3 regions of the Sporosarcina sp. FSL K6-6792 genome follow, and region 2 is predicted to be linked to each of the others. Evidence: riboswitches for the same ligand, from Rfam matches in the RefSeq annotation. Region 2 holds a riboswitch; each other region holds the start of a gene.
The links. A riboswitch is a leader RNA that binds a small molecule or an ion and turns the genes downstream of it on or off. The one in region 2 is predicted to bind preQ1.
Positions count from the first base shown of each region.

Region 1 (3,284 bases), 1.9 Mb from region 2:
GTGAAAAGATATTGATCTCAACACCAAATAAGTAGTTTAGGCCTGCATTAATTTGAACAGCGCCGAAGCCGAGTGATGTAGCGACGCCGAATGCTGTTGCGAAAACGGCGAGTACATCGACGAGAGTACCCCATGGTCCAACCATTTTTTCACCGAATATCGGCTTCAATGTTGCTGAAATTAATCCCGGTTCCCCTTTGCGGAACTGGAAGAAGGCTAACGATAGCGCAATGACTCCGTACATGGCCCATATGTGAATCCCCCAGTGAAAGAAAGATTGACGTAAGGCTTCTTTGAAAGCAGCATCCGTATTTGGATCTTCCGAAGCAGGACTGATTGCAAAGTGTGATAATGGTTCAGCGGCACCATAAAAGACTAGGCCGATACCCATCCCAGCGGAAAACAGCATGGCAACCCATGTAACTGTTGAAAACTGCGGACGGTCCGTATCTTTTCCAAGCCGGATTTTTCCGTATGGACTGACGATGAAAAAGAAACTGAGCGCTAACATAAATGACATGAGCAGCATATAGTACCAACCGAAAGACGACGCAACAAAGTTTCGGACATTCGTTGTAACAGCCTCAAAACTTTCAGGTGCAAACGCGCCATATCCGACGGTCAAAATAATCAGACCAATTGTGATGTAAAAGACATTTGAAATTTTCTTCATAATTCCCCCTCGTGGAGCTGGTAATTTGGAAACAGCTTCTTACTATACTAGCAAAGCATATTGAAAGCAACCAATCGATGTATTTAGTATTTTCTCTTATAGCGATTTCCATACCTTTAACGGAACGATACCCTATCTTAAATAAAACAAAACCGGCTGAAAATCCGTAGATTTTCAACCGGTTTTTCAATCTTCATCTTTAATGTCACGATCGGGTGGAATAGGTTCGTTCCGCCATTCATCGATTTGGTGTTTTAACATTTCGAGCTGTTCTAAATAGAGTCCAAACTGATCTTTGTTAATAAGGAATTTTTCACCATCATGGACGGAACGGATGCGACCTTCCCGCACGTACTTTTCTACTTGTTCGACAGGCATACCTAGATGTTCAGCGGTTTCTTGGATTGTTATGTACATCGATCCATCTCCTTAAAAAATCCCTCTATTTCAATCGCTAACAGTGAAATGGAGGGGATGGGTTATGTTAAATAAGTTTTTCGAATTTCAAACGTTTATTTAAAATCATCATAATCGGAATCCCGATAGCCATAACGACGAATTCACCTATTGCGACTGTTAACCAGGTAAGTAGGAAAGGCAGTTCTAATGCTAGGTTCAACTCGAAAGCAATGATGAACATTGTAAAGGTGAAGACAAGCGTGTTGAAGACCATTCGCTTGAATATTCCAGATATGAATTTAGCAGAGAAAATTGTAATTGAAAGGGCTAGGATTGATTGGCTTACCCCAAAAAATAAGTCATACATACCAAGTGGGGAAAATAAGTTTGTCACAAATACACCAAGCACAATTCCAAATATGAGCTTTTTATTGAACACGACAAGATGGTTGAACATCTCAGGGATTCTAAATTGGATGGCTGAGTATGCTAATGGTGCTATTAATAGGGAAACAGCTACATATAAAGCGGCGATAATCCCGCTAATGGCCATTGTTTTTATTTTCATTATTCATTTCCTCCTAGTTTTTTTAGCGTGGGATGGTTGACGAACCACGTGTTAAAAAGCCTGCAATCCAGTGTATCATAGTGTTTTTGATTCGTACATGTCAATACATGTGAAAAATGAAGAAGTAAGAATTTGGATAGGATAAATATCGATGTTCGAAGTCTTGTTGTGGCCATGAAACAGCTCGGTATAAATGATTGAGCAAAGTGTAGGAAGATGAATGTGGTTAATCAGGGCGAGGGAAAAGAGCTATCAACCTCTAGGGGAAATAGCTCTTCTTTGGGAGTTTAATGAATTTTCTAACCCTTCGGATCTAAAGGTTTGTTCGCTTTTCCATCCAGTTCCGTATGGCAGTAATAACTTCTTTTAATTCCATCCCGCTGTCCGTTAGCTCATATCCAACTATAGTAGAAGAAGGCTCAAGTTGTTTTTTTGTAACGAGGCCTTCTTTGATTAATTCATTCAGTCGTTCTGTTAAAAGTCGATCTGATATCCCTGGAATACCCTCAGTGATTTCATGAAAACGCTTGGGTCCGGACATCAGTGTATAAATAATTACCCCCATCCATCTCTTACCAATAAATTCAATTGTATCGTGAAAGTTGTTGCAGACATGTGATGAATTCCCACAATTTTTCGGTTGATTCACTAGTCGAACCTCCATTCTGCTTTATCTTTCATCTATCTTAACATGTATCGTTAGGGTTGACATAACAAACTTACTAATGGTAAGTTGAATGCAGTTACTTACTATTAGTAAGTTTTAGAAAGGGAGGCAATACAATGACTACAACATTGAACTCACATTTATATAGTGTAATGAAGGACAGAAAATCGGTAAGGGTGTTCGATCCGAACGCTACAATCGCAAAAGAGGAAATTGCAGAAATGCTGAAGCTGGCAACAATAGCTCCTTCATCTAGTAACCTGCAATCTTGGAGTTTTATAGTTATCCAGGACCCCGAGGTGAAGAAAGAACTGCAAGTAATCGCTAACAATCAAGTCCAGGTGGGGGATTCATCTGCCGTTATCGCTGTCTTAGGTAATATCGATGCGTATAAAAAAGTGGAGCAAATCTATACACAAAATGTTGCAGAAGGTCATATGGATGAGTCGATTAAAGATCGTACGATTGCCAGTACGAATGCGGTCTATCCAACTATTCCAAGAGAGGCAAGAATGAATATCGCTTCTTTTGATGCGGGGCTTGTTTCTATGCAATTGATGTTGATTGCCAAAGAAAAAGGCTATGATACTTCAACAATAGGTGGCTTTGATAAAGTGAAATTTGCTGAGAGATTCGACCTTCCTAGTGATCAATTCCCAATTGTACTGATTGCCTTAGGAAAGGCCGCTGCCCCGGCATATGGGTCTTCCCGCTTGCCTTTAGATGAAGTTGTGCGTTTTATATAAGAAATTTCTTGCCCGGGATGCTACATGCATTTCGGGCTTTTTTGTATACAGATTTTTAGCTTATATTAATAACAATTATTGACATTATGTTAAGTTGTATTTATGGTTAATACTAATTAACTGTTAATCGGAACGAAAGAAGGTGTTGTAATGGATTCTAGGTTATCTAACAATATGAAAGAGATTATTAAACGTAGAAGAGATGAATTGCAATCAGATTCCGAATACCAA
Region 1 is NZ_JBBOSA010000001.1:3,279,732-3,283,015, forward strand. Features, by position in the region: gene MKZ26_RS16060 (BCCT family transporter) at 1-673, opposite strand, end outside; gene MKZ26_RS16065 (excisionase family DNA-binding protein) at 860-1,090, opposite strand; gene MKZ26_RS16070 (QueT transporter family protein) at 1,158-1,640, opposite strand; PreQ1 riboswitch class I at 1,648-1,694, opposite strand; gene MKZ26_RS16075 (winged helix-turn-helix transcriptional regulator) at 1,954-2,289, opposite strand; gene MKZ26_RS16080 (nitroreductase family protein) at 2,424-3,053, shown strand; gene MKZ26_RS16085 (hypothetical protein) at 3,204-3,284, shown strand, end outside.
Region 1: it holds a riboswitch for preQ1, as region 2 does, so the genes downstream of both, MKZ26_RS16070 (QueT transporter family protein) here and queF (preQ(1) synthase) in region 2, are expected to answer to the same signal.

Region 2 (3,284 bases):
TGCCACACCAGCTGTCCGGGAAGATATTTGCCGTCAGCTTGGAATTAGTGAAAATAATACGGTTATGACTGGATTTGAGCGGGCAAACCTCACTTTTTCGGTCGTCAAAGGGCAAGACCGTGAAAAATTTGTAAAAGAATACGTCCGTAAAAATGAAGGAGAAGCGGGCATTATCTACGCTGCTACACGAAAAGCGGTTGATCATGTGCACGACATTCTTCAAAAAAGTGGAGTGTCTGTTGCGAAATATCATGCTGGACTTGGAGACATTGAACGTCAGTCTGGGCAAGACCGTTTTTTGAATGATGAGGCGTCAGTCATGGTTGCGACAAATGCATTCGGCATGGGAATTGATAAATCCAATATCCGCTATGTTATTCATTACCAGATGCCGAAAAACATGGAGAGCTATTATCAGGAGGCAGGGCGTGCAGGACGTGATGGGCTTGACAGTGCTTGTACTGTGCTATTTTCATCACAGGATGTACAAACCCAGCGTTTCTTGATTGATCAGTCACAAGACCCAAGCAGAATTCCGGCAGAGCTTGAAAAATTGCAGTCAATGATTGACTATTGCCATACAGAAACATGCCTTCAGAAATTCATTATTTTGTATTTCGGAGAGACAGATGTGAAGGACTGCGGTCGCTGTGCAAATTGTACCGACACACGTGAAAGTACGGATGTGACTGAAGACGTTCAAAAAGTATTGTCATGTGTCATTCGAATGGGACAACGGTTTGGCAAGGCGATGATTGCACAAGTATTAACAGGATCTCGGAACAAGAAGGTGATTGAATTCGGTTTCGATAAATTAACGACATACGGTTTAATGAAAGGGCGTAGCGCAAAAGATATATCTGATTTCATCGAGTTCATCATTTCAGAAAGTTATCTTGGCGTGGAGAATGGGCAGTTTCCAACCATTTACGTCAGTGAACAAGGGAAAGATGTGCTGACAGGTAAAGTGACAGTCAATCGAAAAGTGACTGTTATTACAATGCAAGTTGCGAATGATGATCCACTATTCGACCAGCTTCGTGCACTACGTATGAAACTGGCTCAAGAAGCGGGTGTACCGCCGTTCGTCGTCTTTTCAGATAAAACGTTGCGTGATATGGCGGCAAGAATGCCTGTTACAAATGATGATTTCCTCGAAGTAAATGGTGTTGGTCTTGCGAAATTGGAAAGATACGGGGAAGCTTTCATGGAAGAAATCAAGACTTTTCAAATGCAAAACGCATAAAAACCATCCGGACAATGAACAGTCCGGATGGTTTTTTGTTATCAAATTATCTATTATCAACTTTTTCTGGATACATATCGTGATTCATCATCCGGTGTTCCGCCATTTGTTCATATTTTGTTTCGGGTTTGCCATAGTTGCAATAAGGATCGATTGACAAGCCGCCACGCGGCGTAAATTTCCCCCATACTTCGATATAACGCGGTTCAATTAGTTTGATTATGTCATTCATAATAATATTGACGCAGTCTTCATGAAAGTCGCCATGATTTCGGAAACTGAATAGATATAATTTGAGTGCTTTACTCTCCACAAGTTTTTTATCCGGCACAAAACTGATATACATCGTCGCGAAATCGGGTTGCCCTGTCATCGGACAAAGTGATGTAAACTCCGGACAGTTGAATTTAACAAAGTAATCGCGATCCACATGCATATTGTCGACAGCCTCTAAAACATCGGGGTTGTACTCGTACACGTATTTCGTGTTTTGATTGCCGAGCAAAGTTAAGTCGGTCAATGTTGCTTCATCTCTTCCAGCCAATTAAAAAAACCTCCCGTATAGTTTGTCAGGGAGGTCCATAGGCGCCGGGAAAACGGCCATATCGAATGCACATGGCGTAAATTCCGTCATCCATAGTTTTTTATAGAGGGTCGCTATGAACCTCTCCCGAACAGGGTATTCATTTCGTATCTGACATTATAGGACGTGCGATGATTTGTCAATAGATCCTTTTTTCTTCAAGCCAATCAAGGCATATAAAGCGACAGCGAGGAGGATGAATCCTGTCAGCATGAAAGCGCCTCGGTACTCCAAGTCCAAGAATCCAATCAAGCTTGAACCTGCAACGACACCAATCGAGAAGAACGCGTAAAAGTAACCATATGCTTTCCCGCGAAATTCAGGAGATGAAGAATCGATTAGCAGCGAGTTGATGGATGGGAAGAGGAAAGCGAATCCAGCCCCATAAATACACATTGCAATATATAAGTAATTCAATTCCTCAACTTGACTCAGGAACAGCATACTTAATCCCATAAGTGTTATTCCGAATGCAAGTGTCACAACTGGCCGTACACGGTCAAAAACTCGATTGATGGGCAATAAGAAGATGAGAATAGCGACGACGCCAAATGTGCTTAGTAACAACCCCGTTGTTTTCGTATCAAATCCAAGTGATTCAACTTTTAGCGGCAACACAAGGGCAAGTACACCTTGTGAGAACATTAAGAAGAATGCTCCCGCGAATGCTCTGACCATCCCCGGATGTTGGAAAAGATATCTGACACGGAAACTGTCAGCTCCTTTTGAAGGCTGTTTTCGTACATATGTAAACGATCGGAGAACAAAGAATGCAAGTATTGCCAGTAGCATCATGATGCCACCGTTGACCGCCATAATGAAAGGTGTACTTGTTTTAGCTGCCACAATACCACCATAAGCTGGACCGATAATCGCTGCCAATCCAACGAATGCACCTGAAATTGCAACACTTTTACCTCGTTTAGATTCTTCTGCACGATTTGCCAGGAAAGTGAACGCAGCTGGTACAATTAGCCCTTCCATAAAACCATGGACAAATCGGACACCGAGCAATGACATTGGTCCATCAACAAACGCGTAGAGGAAGAGAGAGAGTGCAGAAGCAAATAGTCCAAGTACGAGTATGAAAAAAGGTCCTCTTTTGTCAGTCATGAAACCGGAAATGACATTCCCGATAGTATTTGAAAATGAATACATACCAACTGCAAGTCCAACTAAAAATGGTGTAGCACCAAGAGATAATGCAAATGGGCTCATGACAGGCAGTTGCGAAAATAAATCAAAAAACGAGAAGAAAACGATGAGGTAAACAAAACCACGCATAATGAAGCCTCTTTTCAATTAATAGATAACATCCTACCCTATACTTTAGCATTATTTGGACCTAAGGGGAAAAGGAGAGATTGTGAACAAAACATATTCTTTAGCAATTAATGAAAGATAACGATAAGATTAATGAAATATATGAATGGGTAAAGGGGGAAACGGTGAGTG
Region 2 is NZ_JBBOSA010000001.1:1,332,617-1,335,900, reverse strand. Features, by position in the region: gene recQ (DNA helicase RecQ) at 1-1,246, shown strand, start outside; gene queF (preQ(1) synthase) at 1,293-1,790, opposite strand; PreQ1 riboswitch class I at 1,877-1,920, opposite strand; gene MKZ26_RS06380 (MFS transporter) at 1,947-3,113, opposite strand; gene MKZ26_RS06375 (hypothetical protein) at 3,282-3,284, shown strand, end outside.

Region 3 (3,284 bases), 380 kb from region 2:
GGTTCTTTATTAAATCATCTTTATATGTCAAAAATAGAGATGCAATACTGATCACAGAGAAATGAATAAGTCTTATCAGACGCCACGCTTATTCCCCCATAGCAGTGTATGCAGTTGTGGCAACACTTTGGCATCATTCATGATAGGCGAATGGATTGTTAAATCGATTAGCCATTCATATCGCTGTAACAATGCCGAAACGAGTAGAGCATCGTCAGTTGTCGTCGTATCATCATTTCCTGTCTGCAGGAAGAAAGGAAACGCTGGATAACGAAGATGAACCTCTTCCGCAAAGTTGAAATCCTTTTCATCGAAAATGACGACTTTCAAACTAGCAGTTGTATCAATTAGTTTCTCCATGAATGTATCCAGTTTGCTGAAATCCGTTATCATTCCTGAACTCGGTGGTTTAGGAGAAAGCGTGATATCATCAATTTTCAATAACCAATCCTGCCAAAAAGAAGCTTGCGTTTCGACCGCGACTTTCCATCCTTGTTCATGGCATAGGTCAACAAGTTCCCCGATTCCTTTATGAAGGGCAGGGTTCCCACCTGAAATTGTGACATGTGAAAATGACTGTCCGCCTATTGCTTTAAGTTCATCTATGATTTCTATAGGCTGTTTCGAAGTGCTTTTTCCCGAACCGTCCCATGTAAAACTGGAATCGCACCAAGAACAAGAATAATCACATCCTGCTGTTCGAACAAACATGGTCTTTAACCCCATGACCATTCCTTCGCCTTGAATCGTCGGACCAAACACTTCCATTACAGGAATCTTCATAGGACTACCGCCTGTTCGGGACGATAGATGACATAGCTAGTCGGCGTTTCTCGGACAATGACTTGTAAACAGACTGGCTTATTGCTTCGCGTTTGCAGAACTTCCTGGATTGATTTGCAAACCTGTTCCGCCAATTTCTCCGTCGTTGGAAAATTATTGTTAAATTCAGGATGATCATTTAGCACAGAATGATCGTATTTATCATGAATGAGGTTTTTGAGTTCCTTGAAATCAATCAGGAAACCGATTGAATCCAGTTCATTTCCTCCAATTGTTATGTTTAAGTAATACGTATGACCGTGCATTACTTGGCATTTTCCAGCATCTTCGCTTGGAATGAAATGTGCCGCAGAAAAATGCATGTCTTTGTTTAATTCAAAACGATATGAATGCTGAACTTGCGGATAAAATTGCTGCATCATTCAGAGACACCTACAGACTTTTTAGATAAATAGGTAGCGAGACCGTCATTCCGTAACACACAGGAAGGACATTTCCCGCAGCCTGTACTCGGAACTCCGTTGTAGCAAGTAAGTGTCTTGTTCTGCACAAAGTCGAACGCACCAAGTTCGTCAGACAAAGCCCAAACTTCGGACTTATCGAGCCACATCAATGGCGTATGGATGACAAACCGTCCTTCCATCGCTAAATTCAGCGTCACATTCAACGATTTTATAAAGTTGTCACGGCAATCAGGATAACCGCTAAAATCCGTTTCACTGACACCCGTAATTAAGTGCCGAGCACCAATCGCATCTGCATAGACTGCGGCAAATGACAGGAACAAATGATTCCTACCTGGAACGAAAGTCGACGGCAATTCACCTTCTACTTCCTTCACTTCGATATCATCTCGCGTCAAGGCATTGGCCGACAGCTGGTTGATCAAATTCATATCCAACACTTTAAACGATACCCCAAGCTCATCTGCAATTTTTCGAGCACACTCGATTTCCTCCGAATGGCGCTGACCATAGTCAAACGTCACCGTAGCAACTTCACCGAAATTTTTCAATGCCCAAAACAGGCATGTCGTACTATCTTGGCCGCCGCTAAAGACGACAACCGCTTTTTCATTTTTCACTATAAAACATCTCCTTAGTTTTTTAGAGAGGGAGTTTTCGAACCTCTTTTTTTGAACAACGTTAATGATAACATAAATAGGGGATGGAAGGGATTAGAAGAGGGGTTTGGAAACAGTTGCGCACACAGTACTAATAATACAATCCGTGTATTATAAGTCTATCGTTTTATGAATTGTTTAATTAGGTGTATGATAACTATGCAAACAACCTAAGGAGATGAATTATCAATGAGAGCAGCAGTATGGTATAAAGCCAATGATATTCGTGTTGAAGAGCGTGAAGTGAAAGAAGTTCTTGCAAATGATGTAAAAGTGCGAGTGGCATGGACTGGTATTTGCGGCAGTGACTTGCATGAATACCATGAAGGCCCGGTATTAATTCCAGGTAATGGTCCGGATCCATTGACAAACCAGGAAGCGCCACTAACGTTAGGGCATGAATTTTCAGGTATTGTTGAGGAAGTTGGTTCTGATGTGACACGCTTTAAAGCAGGGGATCGTGTCGTTATCAATCCGTTGATTACATATGGCAATAAATCGTCTGAGTATGATATATATGATGGCTTCACGTTTGTTGGACTAGGTTCTGACGGTGGATTTGCAGACTTTGCAGTCGTATCTGAGAAAAACGTTTATGCACTTCCGAAAGGTTTATCTCTTGAAGAAGGCGCACTTGTAGAACCGATGGCAGTTACTGTACAGGCCGTGAAAGAAGGCGGATTGCAAGCTGGTCAAACGGTTGCTGTATTTGGTGCTGGCCCGATTGGATTATTGACAATCATTGCTGCAAAAGCACAGGGTGCTAATAAAATTGTTGTATTTGACTTGTCTGAAGAGCGCTTGGAAAAGGCGTTGGCAGTAGGAGCTACACATGTGTTCAACTCAGGTAAAGTGAATCCTTTGGAAGTTGGAAAAGAGATTGAACCTGAAGGCTTTGATGTCTCGTTCGAGGTAGCTGGCGTAGAAATTACGTTGAACCAGGCAATTAAAATCACAAAAACGAGGGGGGCGGTTGTTATTGTATCTATATTCCCGAAACCAGTTTCCTTCTCACCAATGGATTTAACGGCTTCCGGTATTAAAATTACATCAACACTAGCTTATGAGCCTGCAGTATTCCAGAAAACAATTGATATGATGGATTCAGGCGAAATTAACCCTAAAGAAATTATTACGAGCCGTATTGAGCTTGAAGAGCTTGTTGAAAAAGGTTTTGATGCGTTAACGAATGACAAAACGCAAGCGAAGATTCTTGTTAAATTGAGCGGCGAACAATAATACGATAGAATAGTTAAAAGTAAAGTACCCTGGTTGCATCTTTGGATGTTACTTAGGTACTTTTTTTAGGTGAATACCGTGGCGGACTAGGTTTATCTATCGCAAAAATAATCATTGATCTTCATGGCTAAAAAAACTA
Region 3 is NZ_JBBOSA010000001.1:955,098-958,381, reverse strand. Features, by position in the region: gene queE (7-carboxy-7-deazaguanine synthase QueE) at 76-783, opposite strand; gene queD (6-carboxytetrahydropterin synthase QueD) at 780-1,205, opposite strand; gene queC (7-cyano-7-deazaguanine synthase QueC) at 1,202-1,870, opposite strand; PreQ1 riboswitch class I at 1,876-1,919, opposite strand; gene MKZ26_RS04620 (2,3-butanediol dehydrogenase) at 2,096-3,145, shown strand.
Region 3: it holds a riboswitch for preQ1, as region 2 does, so the genes downstream of both, queC (7-cyano-7-deazaguanine synthase QueC) here and queF (preQ(1) synthase) in region 2, are expected to answer to the same signal.